3 regions of the [Clostridium] hylemonae DSM 15053 genome follow, and region 3 is predicted to be linked to each of the others. Evidence: predicted binding sites of a transcription regulator. Region 3 holds the regulator's gene; each other region holds the start of a gene.
The links. The regulator Rex, encoded in region 3, represses fermentation and respiration genes when NADH is low (regulators of the CRP and FNR family bind a similar motif). The targets are predictions, from matches to a motif close to ATTGTTAANTANTTAACAAT.
Positions count from the first base shown of each region.

Region 1 (7,927 bases), 190 kb from region 3:
AGGCGTGGGCGAGTTGATCAGAAGATTAAGCTAGTCCGTCAAACATCGAGAGGAGAGAGAAGATGAGTAATATTGTAGAAAATCTGGAACTGAACCCGGAACTCGTAACGAACGTGGACCCGGACCTTCAGCCGACAAAAAAACGTATCATGGGATCTTTATCCTATGCCGCAAGCTTTATGGGAGGATGTGTATCCATCGGTACATTTTCCATGGGGGCAGGACTGATCGGGGTGCTGACGGTAGGCCAGGCGATCCTTGCCATGATCATCGGATGCCTTGTTATCGCCATCGCGCTCGTTATTATCGGGAACTGCGGGCATAAGTATGGCATTCCTTATACGGTGCAGCTCAGAAGCAGCTTTGGAACGGCGGGCGTCAAGATTCCCGGTCTGTTAAGAGGCGTGCCGGCGATCATCTGGTTTGGATTCCAGAGCTGGGTAGGAGCGGGAGCGATCAACAGCTGCTTCAAGATCTTATTTGGTTTTGACAACCTCCCGGTCGTCTATGCACTGTTCACGATTCTGCAGGTAGCTTTGGCGATCAAAGGGTTTGAGGGGATCAAATGGCTTGAGAATATATCATGTATTTTCATCATCGCCATCCTTGCCTATATGTTATACGTAGTGAAGACACAGTTTGCCACTGAGATCGACGATGTGTTCTCCGGAATCAAGGGAACGTGGGGCATGCCGTTCTGGGCAGCGACGACGTCCTTCCTGGGGATCTATTCCACTATGATCATCAACGCGTCAGACTACTCACGCAACCTGAAAGAAAACGTGAAGTCCGTGCGCACCGGAAGCATCTACACCGTGGCGATCCTGCCGGTGACACTGTTCATGGGCCTTATCGGTCTCCTTGTGACAGCGGCGACAGGAAACAGCGACCCGGTAGTTGTATTCTCGACAACGATGGGCAGTAAATTCCTCACAGTGGTGACGCTTTTGTTTATCGCATTTGCCCAGGTGACGACGAACGTGCTGAACAACATCGTACCGCCGTCCTATGTACTGATGGAATCCTTCCACATGAAGTGGTCACATGCGACGATAGTTGTAGGTATTCTCTCCGCGTGCTGTATGCCGTGGAAACTGGTCACGGACCAGTCGGCGGCGGGGCTGAGCCTGTTTACCCAGTTCTATTCCGCATTCCTCGGGCCTATCTTCGCGGTTATGGCGGTAGACTATTATATTCTCCGTAAGAAGAAGCTGGATATCAACAACATGTACGATAAACAGGGAGTGTTCAAAGGTGTCAACTGGGCAGCCATCATCGCGATCATCGCAGGTTCGCTCTGTTCACTGCTCATCGTGGAGCTGTCCTGGTATGTAAGCCTCATACCGACAGGACTTGTGTATTACTTCCTGATGAAGTCAATGAAGAGCTCGGCACCATTCCGTAAAGGGACTATTTTTGAGTAGATTTTTGGAGGATCGTGGCGTACGGCGGAGGAAAGGCGGCAGGGGGCTGCGGGACGGTCGGTGCGCTTGCGATCCGTAGGTAAAGAAGACGCGGTATATACTGACACCGACAGATGCGACGGGAAATCTGGATGATTTCCCGTCTTAGCTGTCTCAGAAACTGCACTTGATGTGCAGTTTCTAGTCTGTATATACCGCGTCTTCTTTACGAACGGATCGGCAAAGCTCCCTCCAACGCCCCGCAGCCCCCTGCTGCCTTTCCTCCGCCTGTTACTACACGAAGCTCTAATTTACTCAAGGTGGGAGATAGCTGAGGACTCAATGGATTTATTTTATCCCTATTCACCCTGCTGTACGCCGCCAACTAACCAAACTTAGTCCCCTAAATTCTTATTGAGGAACTTTACTGTCTCCTGGAGTAGTTGGGCGGTGAACGGGTTTGTTTCTTCCCGGTCGAAGTCGTGGGTGTTTCCGGCGGCGATAAACTGTCTGGCCTGGTAGCGGCTGCTCAGTTCGAGGAATTCTTCGTATGGCACATCCGGGTCATTGGTGCTGTGGGCGCAGAAGAGCGGGCAGGGCAGTGCGGCGCAGGCGCGCAGGGTGTAGTCCAGATAGAAGTATTTCTCCCGTCCTTCATACAGGAGGGCGCGCCAGCGGCCCGTCTGTCTTGCGTACACGTAGATGCTGTAGTGTGTGTCCAGTCCTCCCGATGGCTGGAGTCCGGCTCCGGCGTTGTCCAGGCATGAGGCGTCCACGGCCGGAAGGGAACAGTAGTAACTGCTCGGCGTCTGGAACCAGCTGTCGCACAGGAAGCCGTAGCCATAGTAGGAGAGTATGCCCTCCGGCGCGGCGGGGAGGTCGCCCTGGGCGGCGGCCAGAAGGCAGAGGTACGCGCCGGCGGAACGTCCCCAGAGAAAGAAAGGGAGTGCATGGCCGCAATACAGTTCAGGGTATTTGACATAATGGGAGATGGAAGAGGTGACATCATCCAGGATCGTATTAAGCTTTGCCGCCGGTGCAAGAGGATAGTCGAAGGACACGATGATATATCCTGCTTCTGTCAGTGTCTTCTGATGAAGCGCCGGGAGGTCGTCTCTTTCCCCGTACAGCAGCCCGCCCCCGTGGAAGTAGAGGATACAGGCTTTGGGGGTGACGCTGCTGTCCGAACAGACGGTGGCGTGTTTCAGGTAAAGTGTACTGTTTATTTCAATGATTTTTTTCTGCTGCATTGTTCTGGCCTCCTTTTAATGCCCGCGCTGTGATACGAATATATTCTTGTCTGATGCGGATAAAATATTACCGTACGGCGTTTCAACGCCGGCCTTTGCTTAAATATTGATCCGACAAAGCTATTATAGCATATAACAAGATGAAACAGACATGTGAAAAAATTGACAATAGGGTATAAAGTTGATAAAAAATCTATCTGCTTTTCTCAATAATAATAATTGAAAAAACGTGCTGTTGTTGTCATAATTATGGTATAAAAACTGGTTGACCACTAGAGTAAATTTAAGAGGAAAGAAAGAGAGGAATTAAAAATGAGTTATTTAAACGATCAGGTAGGATACCGCGAGGAACTTTTGATGACACGTTCTGTGATCAAGAAAGAGAATTATGTACTTCTCGAGCCAGACGGGCTTGTTAAGAACAGCATTCCGGGATATGAGAACTGTGACGTGACGATCCTTGGCTCACCGGCTATGGGCGCATCCTTTGCGGATTATCTCGTAACGGCAAGAGAAGGCGGAAAGAACAGCGGAATCGGCGGAGAGGGACTGGAGACATTCCTGTATGTGATCTCAGGTGAAGTCACGGTCAAAAATGCGGATAAAGAAGAAGTGCTCACAGAGGGCGGATACATCTTCTCACCTGAGAGCAACGTAGTTTCTTTTGAGAATAAGAGTAAGGAAGACGCAAAACTGTTTGTCTACAAACGCAGATATGAGAGAGTAGAAGGCTACAGCGCGTATACGGTAGTCGGCAATGCCAACGATCTTCCGTGGATCGAATATGAAGGAATGGAGAACTGCCATATCAAAGATTTTCTCCCGGCAGCGGGCGACTTCGGATTCGATATGAATATGCATATTCTAAAGTTCAAGCTCGGCGCGTCTCACGGCTATATCGAGACTCATGTACAGGAGCACGGAATGTATTTCCTTCAGGGCAAAGGTATGTACCGCGTGGACGACGAGTGGGTTCCGGTAAAAGCCGGCGACTATATGTTCCTGGATGCGTACTGCCCGCAGGCATGCTATGCGGTAGGACGAGAAGAAGACTTCGCCTACATTTACTCTAAAGACTGCAACAGAGACGTAGCGTTATAAAGCGGAGAAAGGCAGAGATAAGATGGGCAGAAAAGTTGTGATGTCCCAAAATGCGGGAAAGACCGGTCCATATTCACATGCTGTGGATGCCGGCGGCTGCCTGTTTCTGTCCGGACAGACGCCGATAGACCCGGCGGCCGGACAGCTTGTGGAAGGGGACATTACCGCCCAGACAAGACAGAGTTTCTCCAATCTGTTTCACGTGCTGGAAGAAGCGGGCCTGACGCCGGATGATGTTCAGAAAGTCAACGTATATCTGACGGATATGGATGATTTTGAGGCGATGAACGCGGTGTATGCCGAGCAGTTTTCAGAGCCATACCCGGCCCGCAGCACGGTTGGAGTCGCTGCTCTTGTGGGCGGTGCAAAGATAGAGATCGAAATGATCGCGAAGAAAAGTCAGAACATAGAAGAGTGATTAGGAAAGTAAAGAGGAGCAGAAAAAATGAAACTATCTCGGGATGAATTAAAAAACCTGATGAAAAATAAGCTGATCAAAGCCGGCTTAAGTGAGGAACATGCCGATATGACGGCTGAGATCCTCACATGGTCGGATGAGAGGGGATACCATTCCCACGGCGCGGTCCGTGTGGAGTATTACAGCGAGAGGATCGCAAAAGGGGGCATCACGACGGACCCGAAATTTGAGTGGAAAGAGACGGGGCCGTGTTCTGCCATTTATGAAGGAGACAATGGCTGCGGATATGTAGCATCCACCTTTGCGATGGAAAAGACAATAGAGATGGCGAAAAAGTCAGGCATCGCGGTGACTGGTATCCGCAACATTTCACACAGCGGTTCGATCGGATATTATACAGAGATGGCCGCTAAGCAGGACCTGGTGGCGATCGCATTCTGCCAGTCTGATCCTATGGCGGTGCCGTTTGGGGGGACCGAGCCGTATTACGGCACGAACCCGATTTCTTTTGCGGCTCCGACTGCGGATGACAGGACGGTCGTATTTGATATGGCGACGACAGTTCAGGCGTGGGGCAAGATTCTGGATAAGCGTTCCAGACATGAGGCGATACCGGATACGTGGGCGGTTGATGAAAAAGGGCAGCCGGTGACAGATTCAAGTCTTGTCAACGCACTGCTTCCGATCGCGGGCGCAAAAGGGTACGGACTTATGATGATGGTCGACGTCTTTGCAGGCGTGCTGCTCGGCGTTCCGTTCGGCAAACATGTAAGCTCCATGTACCACGACCTTTCCAAGGGAAGAGACCTTGGACAGATGTTCATCGTGATGGATCCGTCCAGATTTGTCGGTCTGGATGCATTTAAGAAGTCCATGTCCCAGGTGCTGGATGAACTCGGCGAGATGCCCGCTGCGGAAGGATACGGGAAAGTATACTATCCGGGCGAGCGCGCGGTCATGAGGCGGGATAAAGCATATGAAACAGGCGGCGTGGAGATCGTAGATGAGATCTATGATTATCTGGTCAGTGATGATGTGCATTACGACAGATACGACCACAAAAACAGATTTGCCGAATAAGGGAAGGAGAACATATGTTAAAGACGATTGTGAAGAAGGGAAGCTATCACGATTCTGTTGTTCTCATGCTTTTGACGAATCAGATATCAACGATCAAAGGTGTGAAAAAAGTTTCGATCATGATGGCAACACCTGCCAATAAAGATATATACAGACAGAGCGGTCTGAATACGGAAGAACTGGAAAGCGCGTCTGCGAACGATATGGTCGTCGTTGCGGATGTAGATGACGAAAGCCTTCTGGATACGATCATGCAGGAAACAGAAGAGTTTTTCAAAAAGCAGTCAACGAAAGAAAGTGATAAAAAGGGAGCCGAGGCTGTCAAGTCATGGGATAAGGCGCTTGAGAAGCTTCCGGAGGCAAATCTTGCCGTCATCTCTATTCCGGGTGCGTACGCAGCTCTGGAAGCTGACCGCGCACTCGATGAAGGCATGAATGTATTTATGTTCAGCGATAATGTGACGCTGGAAGATGAGATCAAGCTGAAGAACAAAGCACATGAAAAAGGGCTGGCAGTTATGGGACCGGACTGCGGCACCGGGATCATCCAGGGAGTGCCGGTTGCATTTACTAACAATGTAACACCGGGCTCTATCGGGATCATCGGCGCGTCAGGCACAGGGATCCAGGAACTGACAACGATCATTGACCGTCTCGGCGAGGGGGTAAAGAACGCGATCGGTACCGGCGGCCGCGATCTGTCCATAGAAGTAGGCGGAACTACAATGATGGATATGATAGAGGCTATGGAGAGCGACACGAGCGTGAAAGTGCTCATCATCATATCAAAGCCGCCGGCAAAGGAGGTCAGAGACCGCATCTCCGACCGTCTGAGCAACTTCAGGAAACCGGTGATCACGCTGTTCCTCGGTGAAAAGCCGGAGTATCACGAAGAGGGCTTCTACCATGCGTATACACTTGACGAAGCGGCGCGGCTGGCTGTCGGCCTTGTCAGAGGCGAAGAAGTGAAAGAGGCTGAGGTGAAAGCAGATACGGCAGACTTCTTCAAACCGGAAGAAAAGAAGACGATCAAGGCATACTATTCCGGCGGAACGCTGGCCGGAGAGGCAGCAATGCTCATCAAGGATGCGCTTGACATGAAAGTTCCTCCCCAGAAGGCGGAAGGCTTTATGCTGAAGACCGGAGGACATATCGTGGTGGACCTGGGAGATGACGTGTATACCCAGGGGAAACCGCATCCGATGATCGACCCGGCCAAACGTATCGAGTGTATGCAGGAAGCTATTGACGATGCATCTACCGGTGTGATCCTTCTGGATATCATGCTTGGCTACGGTTCCCATGAGGATATGGCGGGGGCGCTCCTTCCATCCATCATCGAACTGAGGGATAAGGCAAAAGCAGAGGGAAGAAAACTGTTCTTTGTCGCGACCGTATGCGGCACGAGAAGAGACTTCCAGGATTATGACGGGGCGGTCAGCAAGCTGAAAGGCGCAGGCGTTATCGTGTGCGAGAACAATAAGCTCGCTGTTCACACGGCGATCCGCGCTATCGGTATGGACTTTGAAGAGCCGGTGAAAGAGATCCGTCCAAAAAAAGTGGCAAAGATCGAAAAGACAGAGGCGTCTGACAAACTGATACAACTCCTTTCCGAGAAACCGAAGATCATCAACATCGGTCTGAAGAGTTTTGCGGAAGTCGCAGAGTCCTTTGGCTGCGGCGTAGTGCAGTATGACTGGATGCCGCCTGCCGGAGGAGATGTAAGGCTCATAAAGATACTGAATTTCCTGCGCAGCTATGAAGGGTTAGACATTGATGAAGCGAACCGCTCTGTGATCGCCAAGATCGTGGCGAGCCAGCCGGTAATTCAGGACGTGGTGTCTGCAAAAACGGTCATCAAAGAGTTGAATGAAGGAAAGGTGATCCTGCATGCGGGGCCTCCGATCCAATATAAGGATATGCCGGATCCGGTACAGGGTTCCTGTGTGGGAGCCGCTCTGTTTGAAGGGTGGGCCGCGACAGAAGAAGAGGCCAGAAAGATCCTGGAATCCGGGGAAGTTACTTTTATTCCATGCCATCACGTGAAGGCAGTGGGACCGATGGGAGGCATCACCTCCGCGAACATGCCTGTCTTTGTAGTGAAGAATATGACGGACGGCAACGAAGCGTACTGCACTATGAACGAAGGAATCGGCAAAGTGCTCAGATTCGGCGCTTATTCACAGGAAGTCGTGGACAGACTGCTGTGGATGAAAGAAGTGCTCGGACCGACACTTGGAAAAGCGATCCGCTCCATAGACGGCGGACTGAGCGTCAATCCGCTCGTCGCGAAAGCCATCGCCATGGGGGATGAATTCCACCAGAGAAACATCGCGGCGTCACTGGCATTCCTGAAAGAGGTAAGCCCGATCATAACGAAGATGGATATGGATGAAAAGGACCGCTATGACGTGATCAAGTTCCTGGCAGATACGGACCAGTTCTTCCTCAATATTATGATGGCGACAGGGAAAGCTGTCATGGACGGGGCGAGACTCCTTACGGAAGGAACGGTCGTAACTGCCATGTGCAGAAACGGCGTAGAGTTCGGCATCCGCATCAGCGGCATGGGAGACGAATGGTTTACCGCTCCGGTAAATACACCTCAGGGGCTTTACTTTACCGGGTATGACGGGGAAGATGCGTGCCCGGATATGGGGGACAGTGCGATCACG
Region 1 covers NZ_CP036524.1:1,588,738-1,596,664, forward strand. The annotation lists gene allB (allantoinase AllB) at 1-34, shown strand, start outside; gene LAJLEIBI_RS07305 (NCS1 family transporter) at 63-1,424, shown strand; gene LAJLEIBI_RS07310 (alpha/beta hydrolase fold domain-containing protein) at 1,799-2,653, opposite strand; gene allE ((S)-ureidoglycine aminohydrolase) at 2,966-3,754, shown strand; gene LAJLEIBI_RS07320 (RidA family protein) at 3,777-4,172, shown strand; gene allD (ureidoglycolate dehydrogenase) at 4,200-5,252, shown strand; gene LAJLEIBI_RS07330 (bifunctional FdrA/YlbE family protein) at 5,267-7,927, shown strand, end outside.
Region 1: the regulator Rex is predicted to act here: its motif matches at 2,804-2,823, upstream of allE ((S)-ureidoglycine aminohydrolase).

Region 2 (7,927 bases), 190 kb from region 3:
GCCGCTTTTGGTGCCGCAGCGGCCGCAGCCGGTGCCGCAGGTGCTGCTCCCGCGCCTTTTTCTTCTACTGTCACATCATATACATTGCCGTTTACTGTAATTGTATAATTTTTCATCTTTTATATCCTCCTTGATTTCCCTCTGTTAATTCCATTTATTCGATGGCCTTCTTCTTATGCTTCTCACAACGAATCCATCGGTTGTCGTTCCTTCAGCCGCCGCGACCGCCGCGGAAATAACCGCCACCAGCTCCATATCGTCCGTCTCTGCGGCCGCGTCCACAATAACGGGCGCGTCCTCCACAGCCGCCGGCGCTTCCGTGGTCTTCTCCGGCTTTCTGCCGAACGCATTCTGCAATGCCGGAATAAAACGGAATAAGGATATAATCAGTGATATGAATATAAGTACGACAAACACTGTTCCCATTCCAAGGACTGTATTAAGCCCTGCTTTTTCGAGAATTTCTCCCATCGTATACTTTCCTGCAACAGTCATACTGTCCAGATTCAGATTGCCTCTCGTGTCTGCTTTGAATACGAAAGTGAGATCCGCATTGCGCTTTTCAAACTCTGCCGTAGTCGTGATCTTCAATTCTGTTCTGGACGGCTCGTATTTGTAATCCCCATGGCCCGCATAATCGCCGCACTCTTCGATTCCTGCCTTCCAGGCATCCATCGCGCTCAGAAAGCTGTCGGGAGTAAACGGAAGGCCCGCGCTCACAAACTGCTGCTCCATTGCAAACTCGGACATTCCATTCCACTGCTCTGTCGTCTCTTCGTCTGCATTTGCACAATAATCTATGAGAAAATCTGTCACCTGTTCCATACTGGCTTTGTCATACTCGACATCGGAATTCTGCTTGCTCCCGCACCCGGTAAAGCAGAGGACAGCCGCCAGCATACAGAGTAATAAGCTAATTTTTTTCTTCACTTTGCTCCACCTCTCTAAACCGTTCCGTGCTTTTTCACCGGGCGGTCTTCTCTCTTTGTGAATAACATCTCCAATGCTCCGATTACATATTTCCTCGTGTCGGCCGGCGCGATGATCGTATCCACATATCCCCGTCTCGCCGCAGCAAGCGGGCTTGACTGGATCTCTTTATATTCGGAAGCCTTCTCTTTTATCACATCTGCGTCTGCGCCTGCGTACATGATCTTTGCCGCGAGAGAGGCATCCATCATTCCGATCTCGGCATCCTGCCAAGCATATACCATATCAGCGCCGAGCGCTTTGCTGTTCATTGTCACATATGCACTCCCGTATGCTTTGCCGATAATAACATTTACTTTCGGCACAGTGGCGTCCGCAAATGCATACGTAAGCCTTGCGGCTTCTCTTGCGAGGTTCTTCTCCGCACACTCGCTCGCCTCAAACCCGGATACATTCGTCAATGTAAGGACCGGTATGTTAAAAGCGTCGCAGAATTTCACGAACTCCGCCGCCTTTCCTGCTCCTCCCGCCGACAGGGAGCCGTCAAACTCATCTGTCACTTCTGCGTCCGCATTATAAACTTTGGAACGATTTGCCACAGCGCCTACCGTCATTCCGTTCAGACGGATGAATCCGGTGACCATATCTTTTGCGTAATGTTTCTTCGTCTCAAAAAAGATATTGCTGTCGGAAATCTGGGCGAGGGCTATCGCCGTATCTTCCGCAGCGTTTTCAATGCCTGTGCAGGCGCGGTTCAAGTCGTCCGCACATTCATCATACGACGCGTCTTCTTCATTATTGCATGGCAGCATACATACGAGAGAACGGATGCTGCCGAGTATCTCTTCCTCTGTTCCGATATCATCGACAAGTCCTGCCTTTTCACTCTGGAACTGTGCTGATGATGTATCGCATTTAGATATTTCATTCCCTGGAATTGCATTTGGAGAATTGATGAATAATTTACCGCTCTTACCTTCCATGAACGTAAAGTCGGTAAGCGCAGGAACAACAGCCAGCCCCCCGCCGCATGTCCCGAAAACAGCTGTGATCTGGGGAATTACGCCTGATGCCATCGTCTGCTTCAGATACAGATTCCCAAATGCCTCCAGTGCATCTGTTGCCTCCTGAAGTCTGAGTCCTGCACAGTCCACAAGACCGATGACCGGTGCGCCCATCTTCATTGCCATATCATAGATGTTCGCGATCTTCTTTGCATGCATCTCACCGATCGCCCCGTTTAACACAGAAGCATCCTGGCTGTATACATACACCAGATTCCCGTCGATCACTCCATACCCGGTTATGACACCGTCCGCCGGAGTTTCTTTTTCCTGCATGTTGAAATCTGTAGTTCTGGCCGTCACAGCCCCACCTATTTCAACAAAGCTTCCTGCATCGAGCAAAGCTTCTATGCGATTGCCCGCTGCACTTCCTGTTGCCATGTTGTCCATAGTCTAGCCCTCCATTTTCTTACATATTCTAAATCAGGTCCTTTAGCATGAAAAATCTAAAAGTAAAACCAAATTTTTGCCAATTATATTGTATAATATTGAATTGAAAATAGCAATCCTTTTTGTTATAAAATTGACATTTTTTTCACATACTGAACCCGCCTATAATTCTGTTGTTTTGTCAAGTATCTGATGATAAAAGGCATCCTGGCTCTCTTCCCGCCGGATCGTATCTACGATCTCACCGTCTTTGAGCAGGATAATTCTTTTACAGTAGCTGGCCAGACGGGAATCGTGTGTCACCATCACAACAGTCTTGCCAAGCTCCTCATTTATTCTGCAGAGTGCTTCTATGACGACCTGCCCTGATCTGGAATCCAGGTTCCCTGTCGGTTCATCTGCCAAAACGATCTCCGGATCGTTGATGAGCGCCCGGCAGATGGCCGCTCTCTGCTTCTCCCCTCCTGACAGCTCATACGGCGCCTTGTACAGTAATTCACCGATGCCGAACTGCTTTGCCAGCTCTTCTGTCTTTTCTTTCATCACTTCAGGTTCTGCTTTGTCCAGGATCATCGGCAGCTTGATATTGTCCATCACAGACAGACTGTCCATCAGATAGAAGTCCTGGAACACAAAACCGATCTGACGTCTTCTTATATCTGCCAGTTCATCCTTCCACAGTTCTTCCGTATCCATCCCCTTAAAGATGACCGATCCCCCCGTTGGTCTTTCCAGCATTCCAAGAAGCTTGAGAAATGTCGTCTTGCCGCAGCCGGATTTCCCCATGATTCCGACAAACTCTCCCTGTTCCACCGCAAAATCGATCCCTTTCAGAACATGGATCTCATTTATCTCTACACTCTTTCTTGTCTCCACCTTATAATTGTGAACTAATTCCTTCGTCTCTATGATCTTTTCACTCATTTACACTTCCTGCCTCCCTACATTTATCCTGCTTTTTCTGATCCTGCGCTTCATCTGGAATACAAGCCACGCCATCCAGGCCGTCTGAATGACGAGATAGACGGCAGCCATCGTCCCTCCTGTCTTCATGTAATCCATGGTCTGTGAGGAACCGTATGTCCTAAGCCGGAACACAGAATACGTAAATATGGCCGCCGTCACAGTGCTTATGAAAAGGGGCACTGCCGCAAAGGGCCACATTTCTTTTTTGATCGTCTTCATCTGTCCCCGCTCGTGCATGCCCATGCTGTCATAAAACCCATACCGGCGGCAAATATCGTCCGCCTCAAACGAGAACTTGATATAAGTCAGAAAGCAGGCACATGCGGCGAGCATCAGGATGACAAACGCATAGACTACCTCTTTTGTATAGCGCTCAGAGACAATGTCCCTGACCGTCTGCCGGCTCCCGTAAAATACGCGGATATCATAATCATAAGATTCATCGCCGATATGCTGTTCACGGAGCGTCTCCAGTTCCCGGTCCACATCCTTGTAATGTTCTTCTGGTACATTTATCAGACAGAGATTTTTGATACCTTCCTCTGTTTTGGCATATGCGCCGTTAAAATAATCGTCGGAAAATACGACCAGATTTTCCTGGGATCCCCGCTGCAGCATTCCGGTCAGAATCTGGCACTCGTAATCTTTTACCTTCCACTGCTTATACTCACCCTCTCCGTCCGGCTGACCAAGCTTCAGATACGGGTTCGCAAGCTCTGCCCCGGCCGATACGTCGATGGGCCGTACTTTAAAAGAGCTGTCCTGCTGAAATACAAGATAAATTTCGTCGTCTTTTAAACCAAGCGCCGGCGGCTCAGGCAGCCTACGCGCCTCATAGAGCTTTCGGTACGTTGACTCAGAAATGCCTGCGTTCTGCCCCGGCGGGGCAAACATAATGAGCGACGCCATAAAATCAAAGGAGTTGCCTGTCGGTGACGTAACCCGAAGCATAGGGACGATATCCGCTCTGGCGCCGTATTTCTGTTCTATATCAGCTACCGTATCCTCATCCCCCTCATGCATCATCAGTACAAAATCATACGGACAAAGCTTTTCAGCCGGCTCTGCGATCAGGTTGCCGCAAAGCTGTATGAGAAATACTCCAAGCGCAAGGAGATGGATTGCAGTGAGCATGACGAGATATCTGCAGTTTTTCTTAAAACGGTAATAGAAAGGGATTTTTTCCAGTAAGTGCCGGTAGTAATACCTGTCCGACTTATCGATACACTTCATGAGAAACGCCTTCCCGTAAGATATCACAAGGTACAGGCCCAATATAAAACTGATCACCGTCCACATACTCGTATCGGAATAGTCAAAGATGCTGGACCGGATGAACTCAAGTCCCAGCAGAGCGGCAGGAATAAGAAATCTTCCGGGAATCTTTTCACTGACCACGTCCTTCACAGCCGCAAAAGAATCTCTCACCCGGAGATAAGACTCGTAATTGATGGCAGTGGCTATCATAAGTACAATGATATAGCCGGCCAGGGCAAACAGAAAGATGACAGGACTGATATCTGATACGGTCACATCCGGTCCCAGTTTTTTTATAAGAAGGTGCCTCATATACAGCAGTATCCCTGTGCCGGCGGCCACTCCCGCGATGAAAGAAATGAGAAGGCTTCCCGCATATTCTGCCGCCATGATGACGGACAAAGTCCTGCTCCGGATTCCGAGGACCGTAAACATCCGGTAATCAGACATCCTGCTTTTGATATAGTAAGAAAACACAAATGCTGTGAGAAATATGGTAAGAAACAGGATAAGGCCGACAGCCCGGATCAGGATCTGCTGCAGGCCGGTCCCGAGAACGATGTCCTCTACAGAATGAACGCTGTGAAGGATATAGTTCATTCCTATCGCCGCGGTCAGAAACGCGGCGGAAAGCACGCCGCTTAAGATAAAAAGCACGTAATTTTTCCATCTGTATTTGAAATTGTCCCAGATAACAGCATAGAATTCCCGGGGATATCTGCCTGGAAAGTGAAGACGGCGTATCCGCTCCTCCCGCTCCCTGCGTTCTCTTTTTTTCATAAGGCGGTAATTTTCATTGATCTCCTTACTCTGCTCCAGATACAGCACAACAAGAAACTCTATCCCTATGACGGCCACAAACGCAAAAAGAGCCGGACCTGCGTCATATCCCCCGAATATCGTATACCCGGTAAAATAAATAAATGTACATGCGTACATTCCCGCATTTAAAATTCTGTTTCTTCTGCTGCAAAGGAGAAGCACTTCGTGGACCACAGCAAGAAGGACCGCTGCAAGCGCCAGATAAGACACTGCGTAAGACGCGTATATATTTCCGCCGTCCGGGGCATACTCTGCAATTCCCCCCGCGGCATAAACAGCCTTAAAAAAACCGTACAATGTATATTCTTTCACTCCCACATCGGCCCATGGCAGCAAAAAGGCGCCTGTCACCGCAAGAAGACAGGCGATGAAGGAAAACCATTTTCCCTCAATTTTTTCCCGTTGTTTTTTCATGCAGACCTTCCCCCCGTTTTCTCATTGAGCATGCTTTCTATAAGCACACTCTACTCCTAATTCCCCCTTTTTACAAGTCTGTCCTATACACTTTTCTTATTCACAACGGTTGCCTGGACGGCAGCTGCAGCCGCCCGTCCGGGCGGACCCGCTTTGGTCACAGCCCGGCGGTACTCTCAAGTATCTCTTCATAAAATCCGCCGGCTGTCCCCCGGTCCAGCTCCCTGATGAGCAGCCCGTCCTTCAGCAGCAGCACCTTCTTGCACCGGCAGGCGATCTTCGGATCGTGGGTCACGATGATCACCGTCTTGTGCCACTCCTCGTTCAGCCTCCGGAACCACTGTATCACCTCCTCGCCCATGGCGGAATCCAGATTTCCGGTAGGCTCGTCGGCCAGTATCAGATCCGGATCATTCATGAGGGCGCGGCAGAGCGCGGCTCTCTGCCTCTCTCCGCCGGACATCTGATACGGATACTTCTTCGTAAGATGGCTGATTCCAAACTGCGCCGTCAGCCGTTCCATCTTCTCTTTCCTCCGCCCAGGCTCCATTTTATCCAGAATAGCCGGCAGCATTATATTCTCTTCCACTGTCAGGCTGTCCATGAGATTGTAGTCCTGAAATACAAAGCCCATGCCCTTTCTCCGGATGTCTGAGAGTTCCTCCTCCCACAGTGTGGCGGTCTCCCGGCCTTTTACATAGAGCTTCCCCTCTGTGGGCTCATCCATCAGACCGAGGATTTTCAGCAATGTTGTTTTCCCGCATCCGGAGCGGCCCATCACTGCAATGAATTCTTCCTCCTCCACGCAGAGACTGATTCCTTTGAGCACCGGTCCCTGCTCTGTATTGTATGTTTTTACCAGTTCTTCTGCCTTTAAGATCGTACTCATGATTACCTCCTCTGTCGCCTTCTGCCCCCGAGGACAGCGCGGATATAACAGGTTCCAAGTATTGCCGTGACGACTGCATAAAGCAACGTATAACACAAAAACAAGATACACAGGTACTTCACATATACTGCCAGCTCCCATGCCGTATACATTCTTTTTGCCGCCACAGCGCATATAAACGAAATGGACAGCAGGACCGCAGGAACATAACTGCCCCACACGATCTTTGCCATCTCCCGTACGAGAAGACGGCGCCGCTCTTTCTCAGGCATGCCGATACTTTTAAGCTGGGAAAACTTCTTCGCCAGCTCTTCCTGCTCCAGCCCGTATTTGATAAAAAAGATAAAGAAACTGCCCGTCAGAAGTCCGGCAAGCACCGCCAGGCAGGCAGCCTTCTTAAAGTGATGCTCTGCCTTCGTCTCAGCAGCAGCCGTCTGCTTTGCATAATACGGCTGTATCCTGTCATCCCAGGAAGCGTCGTTTTTATGCCGCTTCGCATATGTCTGTAGTTTCTGTTCGATAATTTCATAGTCGTCACCGCCGCATTTTATAAGCTTCAGCCGGGTGGGGCCTTCCTTTCCTCCTCCACCGCGGAAGAATCCGTCAAATACGTGGTCGGAAAGCACCACGATGTTCTCCTGCTGTCCCTGCTGAAACATTCCTGTCAGGATGCTGCGTTCACTGCTCTTCATAACATACTGAGGGAACAGGGTCTCTCTCTCCATAAAATCATAACTCCTCACCGGCTGTCCGATACGGAATCTCGGCTCCCTGTCACCTATGTACCATTCCAGCGGATGGCTCTTAACGGAAGTGTCCTGCTGGAACACTACATGGACCTCGTTCTCCTCCAGTTCAAGACTTTTTCCGACCGGTTCTCCCACGGCTCTTTTCAGTTCCCGGTAGCATGTCTCCGGCACCGCGATATGCTGGCCCTGGGGCCAAAGAACTCCCATATACTGGTTGGCGGCAGCCTGCTTCCATGTATATGGCGCGCCGAGGGGCGTCGTACACCTGAGCATCGGCCACGTATGGATTTCAACGTCACAGGTGGCGGAAAGGTCTGAAAAATAGTCCTCATCCTCTTCATAGGACATACAGACAAAGTCATACGGGTAGAGGCCGGCCGCGCTGCCGGCAGCTTCCACTGCGGCATATTCCGGAATGTAGATCATACCGGAGAGCAGATGAAGCG
Region 2 covers NZ_CP036524.1:1,964,097-1,972,023, forward strand. The annotation lists gene LAJLEIBI_RS09050 (biotin/lipoyl-containing protein) at 1-116, opposite strand, end outside; gene LAJLEIBI_RS09055 (OadG family transporter subunit) at 145-900, opposite strand; gene LAJLEIBI_RS09060 (acyl-CoA carboxylase subunit beta) at 945-2,384, opposite strand; gene LAJLEIBI_RS09065 (ABC transporter ATP-binding protein) at 2,547-3,308, opposite strand; gene LAJLEIBI_RS09070 (FtsX-like permease family protein) at 3,309-5,843, opposite strand; gene LAJLEIBI_RS09075 (ABC transporter ATP-binding protein) at 6,001-6,732, opposite strand; gene LAJLEIBI_RS09080 (ABC transporter permease) at 6,735-7,927, opposite strand, start outside.
Region 2: the regulator Rex is predicted to act here: its motif matches at 2,506-2,525, upstream of LAJLEIBI_RS09060 (acyl-CoA carboxylase subunit beta).

Region 3 (7,927 bases):
CTCCATAGCCGGCTTAAGCGGAACATTTTCTTTATGTACTTCTTCGGACGGATACAGGCCGTAAGTAGAGATACCGGCCCGCACCAGGTCCATGTTCGCCTCCGGGACATCGATGATTCCCGCACTGTTGGAGCAGTGGTAATACGTGAAGGCCACCCCTCTCTTTTCGAGTGTTTCCTTCATCCACACATAGTTCCTGATCTGCTTCCCGGTGAAAGACTTATCGATCTCATCCGCTTTCGCAAAATGTGTATACATGCCCTCCATGACGAGATTCGGCATTTTGCTGATGCGCTCTATGATGTCCGCCGCTTCTTCCCCGATCAGGAACCCAAGTCTTGACATTCCAGTATCAAGCTTAATATGAATATATGCCTGCTTTCCTATTTTGACCGCAAGCTCAGACACTTCGCGGGCCATTTCTTCGGTGTACAAAGTCATACGGATGTCGTGTTTTATCATATCCTCCCGCTGATCGGGGAAAATGCATCCGAGAACGAGGATCGGTTTTTCGATCCCTCCATGGCGAAGGACAACAGCCTCGTCAAGTGTGGCAACCGCAAATCCCCACATATAATCCTTCGGCGAGAGCATCTTTGCGATCTGTACCGCACCGTGTCCGTAACCGTCTGTCTTGACAACACCGAGCATCTTTGCGCCGTCCCGGACGTTATTCTTCATCATTTCTATATTATATTCCACTGCATCCAGGTCTATCCTGGCACATACTCTGTTATACGCTTTCATCTATCTGTCCTCCTCTTCCTTCATGGCTCTCCCTGTGTATTCGATCAGGTCAGAGGCCATGACACTGTAACTCCCCTTGTCACGGCTTGCCAGTTCTCCCGCCCTGCCGTGAAGATATGTCCCAAGCACTGCGGCGTCTGTCAGGTCCAGTCCCTGCGCGAGCAGACCGGCAATTATACCGGCGAGCACATCACCTGAACCGGCCTTGGCCATAGATGCATTTCCGGACAGATTCACATAAGGACGGCCTCCCGCAGGCATGGTAACTGTCCGGGCATCCTTAAGCACACACGTGACACTGTACTCTTCTGCAAATTCACGCAGTATCTCTATTCTGCGCGCTCTCAGCTGCGGAATATCTTTGCCTGTCATACGGGACATTTCTTTCATGTGGGGGGTGAATATAAAGTTTTCATGCCTCAGCCGGTCAAGATACTTCTTATGGTCTGCTATCAGATTCAGTCCGTCCGCGTCTATCACACACGGCACCTCCACATTCTCCATAACCGTCCTGAGTATCTTTCGTGATTTGTCACTCGTTCCGATCCCTGAACCGACACTTACGACATCAGCCCAGTTCAGGAGCTTTAACAATTCCACTTCATCGTAAAAGTCATATGTCCTGATGATGGCCTCGGGCAGCTGCGTCTGCAGTATCACGCGGTTATCCTCCGACGTATAGATCTGAACGAGTCCCGCGCCCGCCGTATACGCTGCTCTGGCATTCAGGTAAGCCGCCCCCGACATGCCCCTGCTTCCCGCGATGACCAGCACCCTGCCATAAGTACCTTTGTTGGAATCCGCCCTGCGCACCGGAAGCAGGCTTTTATACTCACCGCATTCATACGTAAATGCCGCGTCTTTTTCCTTTTTTATCTCTGACGTATCTATCCCTATATTGACTGTCACTGTCTTACCAGCATACTCTTTTCCCGGATATAATTCCATGCCAAGCTTCATCTCCTGGAACGTCACTGTCGCGTCCGCCCGAAAGGCAGTCCCCATGACAGCGCCGCTGTCCGCGCACACGCCGGACGGAATGTCGACCGCCAGCTTAAATCCCCCGGAGCGGTTCATGGCGTCAATAAGCTCCCTGCGTTTTCCTTCGATCTCACGGTTTAATCCGACGCCGAACAGTGCATCAATGACCACACTGTAGCTGTCTTCCCTGAATTCCGTAGTGATTGCGGCGCCCGTCTGCCTCAGCCGCTTTATCTGCTCCTTTGTCTCCTTTGTGCAGTGTTCTTCTTCCCCGCAGAGAACAGCCGTGACCCTGTGCCCTTTTTCTGTCAGCATCCTTGCGGCCGCAAAGCCGTCGCCGCCATTGTTTCCGGTCCCGCATACTACGCACACATTTGTCAGGTCCAGGCCGCTTTCTTCCATGTGATCCACACACCCGGCCGCGGCACGCTCCATCAGTTCCAGTGACGGAATCCGAAGCCGGCCGGTCGTATACTCGTCTGCGCGCTTCATCTGGGATGCATTCAGTAAATATTTCATACCTCTCACCTCCTGTTATTTTCCCGGAACCTTTTTCACCCAAAGCTCCCCGGTATATAAAAGAACGTGTAAAGACAAGCCTGTTCTTCACATGCCCATCGTTACACGTTTTTATACTTCCTTATTTTTTGCCGCTGTGCTCATCGTTGTAACGGCTGATATTGTAAGACAGCCTCATGAGGCTTTCAGACAGGTGAACATTCTCGACGATAATGTGGTCAGGCAGATTCAGATCGGTATGCGCAAAATTCCAGATCGCGCGCACACCATTTTCTACAAGCATGTTTGCCACCTCGATCGCCTTTTCCTTCGGAATCGTAAGTACGGCGATCTCTACATTATTATTCTGGACAAAGTCTTTGAGTTCGTCCATCATGCGTATCGGCACGCCTCTGATCGAAACACCGTTCAGCCTCGGGTTCACATCGAAAATGCCCTTTAAGATAAACCCTCTTTTTTCAAAAGCCGCATAATTGGCAAGCGCCTGTCCCAGATTACCTGCTCCGATGATGACAATATTGTGGTCTTCCTCCAGACCGAGAATCTTGCCTATCTCTGTATATAAATACTTTACATTGTAACCGTATCCCTGCTGTCCGAAACCGCCGAAATTGTTAAGGTCCTGACGAATCTGAGATGCAGTAACTTTCATTCTCTTGCTCAAATCGTTGGAGGAGATTCTTTCGACCCCGTTTTCCAGCAGTTCCCCCAAATATCTGTAATATCTTGGCAGCCTGCGTATCACCGCCTGAGAGATTTCTCTTTCTTCCACTAGCACTCACCTTCCTGTTACGTTCTAAAAAATATTATATAGAATTGTCACTTCAAAGTCAAACTTTTAGTTGTATTTTGTCCTATTTTCGATATAATGAATGGTAGCAGCGCCCGCTTTTGAAGCATTGCAGGCGCGGCGTGGGAGGAAGTTATGATACTGGCATGTCACGGAATAAGTAAAGCATTTGGAGAAGATGTCATCGTAAGAGATGCGTCTTTTCATATAGAAGACTATGAGAAAGCCGCCCTCGTAGGGCCAAACGGCGCCGGAAAATCGACCATACTGAAAATGATGGTCGGCGAGCTTCCGGCTGACGCCGGAGAAGTCATACTCACAAAAGGAAAGACGCTCGGCTATCTGGCACAGCACCAGGAAATGACAGGCGGCAATACTATATATGAAGAGGTGAGGACGGCAAAGGCGGATATCATCGAGACCGAACGCCAGATACGCACGATCGAACTGGAATTAAAGCATCTCGAAGGAGATGCTTTAAAAGCGCGCCTTGACACATATAACCGTCTGACCGCTGCCTTTGAGCGGGCCAACGGCTATGCCTATGAAAGTGAGATCACCGGGGTTTTAAAAGGTCTCGGGTTTGACGAATCGGATTTTGCCAAGAGCGTTGACACACTGTCCGGAGGGCAGAAAACCAGGGTCTCTCTCGGCAAGCTTCTTTTGACAAAGCCTGACATTCTTCTTCTGGATGAGCCGACGAACCATCTGGACCTCAACTCCATCGCATGGCTTGAAACCTATCTGTTAAATTATCAGGGCGCCGTACTTATCGTCTCACATGACCGTTATTTTCTGAACAGAGTCGTGACGAAGGTGCTTGAGATCGAACTTGGCACACTCTCCGTCTACATGGGCAATTACAGCCAGTATGCCGAGAAAAAAAAGATGATACGGGACGCGAAGCTGAAAGAATATATGAACCAGCAGCAGGAGATCAAACATCAGGAGGCAGTGATCGAAAAGCTCCGCTCCTTTAACCGGGAGAAATCTGTCAAACGGGCCGAAAGCCGCGAGAAAATGCTATCCAAACTGCAGCCGGTCGAAAAACCAAAGGAGACGAACACAGAGATACATCTGTCGCTGGAGCCGTCCTGCATCAGTGGAAATGATGTGCTGAGCGTGGAGCATCTGGGCAAGTCCTTTCCGTCCCAGCGTCTGTTTTCCGATGTCAGCTTTGAGATAAAAAGAGGCGAACATGTTGCCGTCATCGGTGACAACGGAACGGGCAAGACGACGCTTCTTAAGATACTGAACAACGTAGTGCCTGCCGACAGCGGGACCTTTACGCTCGGAACCAATGTAGAGATAGGATACTATGATCAGGAACACCACGTGCTCCACATGGACAAGACGATCTTTGAAGAGATCTCCGACGACTATCCGCATCTCACAAACACGCAGATCCGCAATATGCTGGCCGCCTTCCTCTTCACAGGCGACGACGTGTTCAAGATGATCGGGGACTTAAGCGGCGGCGAGCGGGGACGTGTGTCACTGGCCAAGCTCATGCTCTCGGAAGCAAATTTTCTCATCCTCGACGAGCCGACCAACCATCTCGATATTACGTCCAAGGAGATTCTGGAAAAAGCCTTGAACGATTACACCGGCACTGTGCTTTATGTGTCGCATGACCGGTACTTTATCAACGAGACGGCCACAAGAATCCTTGACCTCGTGAATCAGACCTTTGTCAATTATATTGGGAATTACGATTACTACCTTGAAAAGAAAGAAGAGCTTACCGCCGTATATGCCGGATCCGGGCAGTCTGAAGATTTATCCCGGGCGCAGGAGGCCGTGTCCGAATCTAAACTGAGCTGGCAGGAACAAAAGGAAGCCCAGGCGAAGGAACGGAAACGCCAGAATGATCTGAAAAAGACAGAAGAACGGATCACTGCTCTGGAAGAGCGCGACACTGAGATAGACATCCTCATGACACAGGAAGAGGTATACACGAATTCCGTACAATGTCAGGAGCTGGCGGCAGAGAAAGCCGCAATCCACACAGAGCTTGAAGAATTGTATATAAGATGGGAAGAGCTGGCTGATTGATCCCGGACACTCTCCCGCCAGAGAACGGGGCGCGCATTGATTACTTAATGTGCGCCCCGTGTATTTTCCCTGTATTAAATAATAACAGCAAGAATAATGAAAGATTCGTGTAAAATACCTGATATAATATTGCAGAGAAAGGAGGGGACCGCAATGCAGATCAACATTATAAGTGTAAAAGCAGCAATAGACTACATTGAAAGCAATTTAGCCGGCAAACTGGATTTGGAAATAGTAGCCAATGCGGTCCATTATTCCAAGTATCATCTGCACCGTGTGTTTATAGACACAGTCGGTCTGACAATTCATGACTATGTGCAGCGGCGCAGATTGACTGAAGCTGCTAAACTGCTTGTGTTCTCCGATAAACCTATTATTGAGATCGCTTTGACCGCGGGTTACAAAAGTCAGCAGTCATTTACCACTGTATTTAAGCACATGTACAAAAAAACTCCAAACCAGTATCGAGAGGCAGAGGAGTTTTACCCATTACAGCTTACATATATTCTGAATGATAATCCCACAAAGACCAGCACAGATATTGATTGGCAGGCAGACATTGTTTATGCTGTGGAAAACGATATTCCGGCCTGGATGGATCTGCTTTGTCTTGTTGTAGATGGTTTTCCTTACTTGAATGAAGATGAATATTTGGAGCGGTTAAAACAAAGTGTCCAAAAAAAGCAGGCGCTCATAATGAAAGACAAAAATATTATCATCGGCGCAATGATATTTAACAATGCGGCAGGGAGCATTGATTTCTTAGGAATACACCCGCAATACAGAAAAAATGATATTGCCAAAGCTTTTTTGCAAAAGGTAAGGGGTGAACTCTTGACCGATGTTCCGATAAGTATTACAACTTTCAGAGAGGGCGATAAAGCCGACACCGGATATAGAAAAGTATTCCGGCAATTAGGCTTTTCCGAGGCAGAACTGCTCATAGAGTTTGGTTATCCCACACAAAAGTTCATTCTGCAAAAACAAAATCATCTGTCATTGCCTGGTCTGTAATACATGAGGCTGCCGCATAGTGCGGCAGCCTCATGTATCTGCTGTTATGGCGGTTTATTTCCATGGACGGTTTCTTCCAAGCCATCCTTTTTCTTCCCAATAGTTCTTGTCTGTTTCTGTCGTGCCTGTTCGTTTCTGCATAAATCTCATGATATAGAACAGAATCCTTACCCGCAGTCCCGGCGTAACTTTCGACGCATCATGCTCTATTTTTTCGGCAAGATTATGGACCGCTGTCTCTATCTTCTCTCTGTTCGTGTCGTCTATCCCGCCACCTACAGCGACGCCGTACGTATATATTCTGGCCACCCCCCAGTATCTGAGACTGTCCGTCATGTCCCGCAGCGCCTTTTTCATTCCGGCGCCCGCTGCTGTTGTGATACAGACAGCCTGCTTGCGAAACATGGATGCGTCCGGGCGGTGTACCATCCACCGGTAACCGTAATGATCCAGAAGTGCTTTCATCTGCCCTGACACATGGTACACCAGAACAGGTGACGTGAACACGAGCAGATCTGCTTCGTCTATCATCTCTGTGATCCGCCGCATATATATGAGATAATCCGGACACTTCTTTTCATCCTGGCGGATACACACCGCGCAGCCGCGGCAGAATTCCGGCATATCTTTCGGAAGAAACAGTTCCTTAACTGAATCTTCCTCAGACGCTGTCCTCTCAATAAACATCTTTCCAATCGTATATGTGGAGCCCTTCTGCATGGTTCCGTTGATCATCAGTATCTTCATTTTAGTTCTCCCCTTTATCGTCCTTACATCTGGTGTCTCACTATGGTATACTCACCTTATTATCAGTACAGACCGTATTTTAACCTCGTACACGCGAAAACACAATTTGGCACCCAGCCTTTTTCATGTGCTGCGTACCAAAACGTGCCGTACATATTCGTCTATGCGAGTTTTTCTGCTATTGCCTTTATAAATTCTTCACTATTTAACACCACTGGTTTCTCCACGGTCGTGATGAGTGCCAGGTCTTTTGTCATTTTTCCCTCTTCTATCGTGTCTATGGTCGCTTTTTCCAGTCTGTCGGCGAATTCCATAAGCTCTCTGCTGCCGTCCAGCTCTCCGCGCTTTCTGAGCGCGCCGGACCATGCGAATATGGTGGCCACGGAGTTTGTGGATGTCTCTTCGCCCTTCAGATGTTTATAATAATGTCTCTGAACGGTGCCGTGTGCCGCCTCGTATTCATAGTATCCTTCCGGCGATACAAGGACAGATGTCATCATGGCAAGAGAACCGAATGCAGACGATATCATATCGCTCATCACATCCCCGTCGTAATTCTTGCACGCCCATATATAGCCGCCTTCTGACTTCATGACGCGGGCCACCGCATCGTCGATCAGCGTGTAAAAATATGTAATGCCAGCCTCTTTAAATTTGTTCTCGTACTCTTCCTCAAAGATCTCCTGGAAAATGTCCTTGAATGTATGGTCATATTTTTTAGAGATCGTATCCTTTGTGGCAAACCAGAGATCCTGCCCGATATCGAGTGCATAATTAAAGCAGCTCCGCGCAAAACTCTCTATCGACTCATTGACATTGTGCATCCCCTGTACAATACCCGCGCCGGTGAAATCATGTACGAGTTCCCTGCTCTTCGATCCGTCTTTGGCCGTATATACGAGTTCTACTTTTCCCTCGCCCGGGATCTTCATCTCCGTACCTTTGTAGACGTCTCCGTACGCATGTCTTGCAATTGTGATCGGCTTTTTCCAGTTCTTCACACACGGCTCGATCCCTTTGACTACGATCGGAGCGCGGAATACAGTACCGTCAAGGATAGCACGGATCGTTCCG
Region 3 covers NZ_CP036524.1:1,774,133-1,782,059, reverse strand. The annotation lists gene alr (alanine racemase) at 1-747, opposite strand, end outside; gene LAJLEIBI_RS08130 (bifunctional ADP-dependent NAD(P)H-hydrate dehydratase/NAD(P)H-hydrate epimerase) at 748-2,247, opposite strand; gene LAJLEIBI_RS08125 (redox-sensing transcriptional repressor Rex) at 2,369-3,019, opposite strand; gene LAJLEIBI_RS08120 (ABC-F family ATP-binding cassette domain-containing protein) at 3,173-5,092, shown strand; gene LAJLEIBI_RS08115 (helix-turn-helix domain-containing protein) at 5,246-6,106, shown strand; gene LAJLEIBI_RS08110 (flavodoxin family protein) at 6,161-6,853, opposite strand; gene LAJLEIBI_RS08105 (NADP-dependent isocitrate dehydrogenase) at 7,015-7,927, opposite strand, start outside.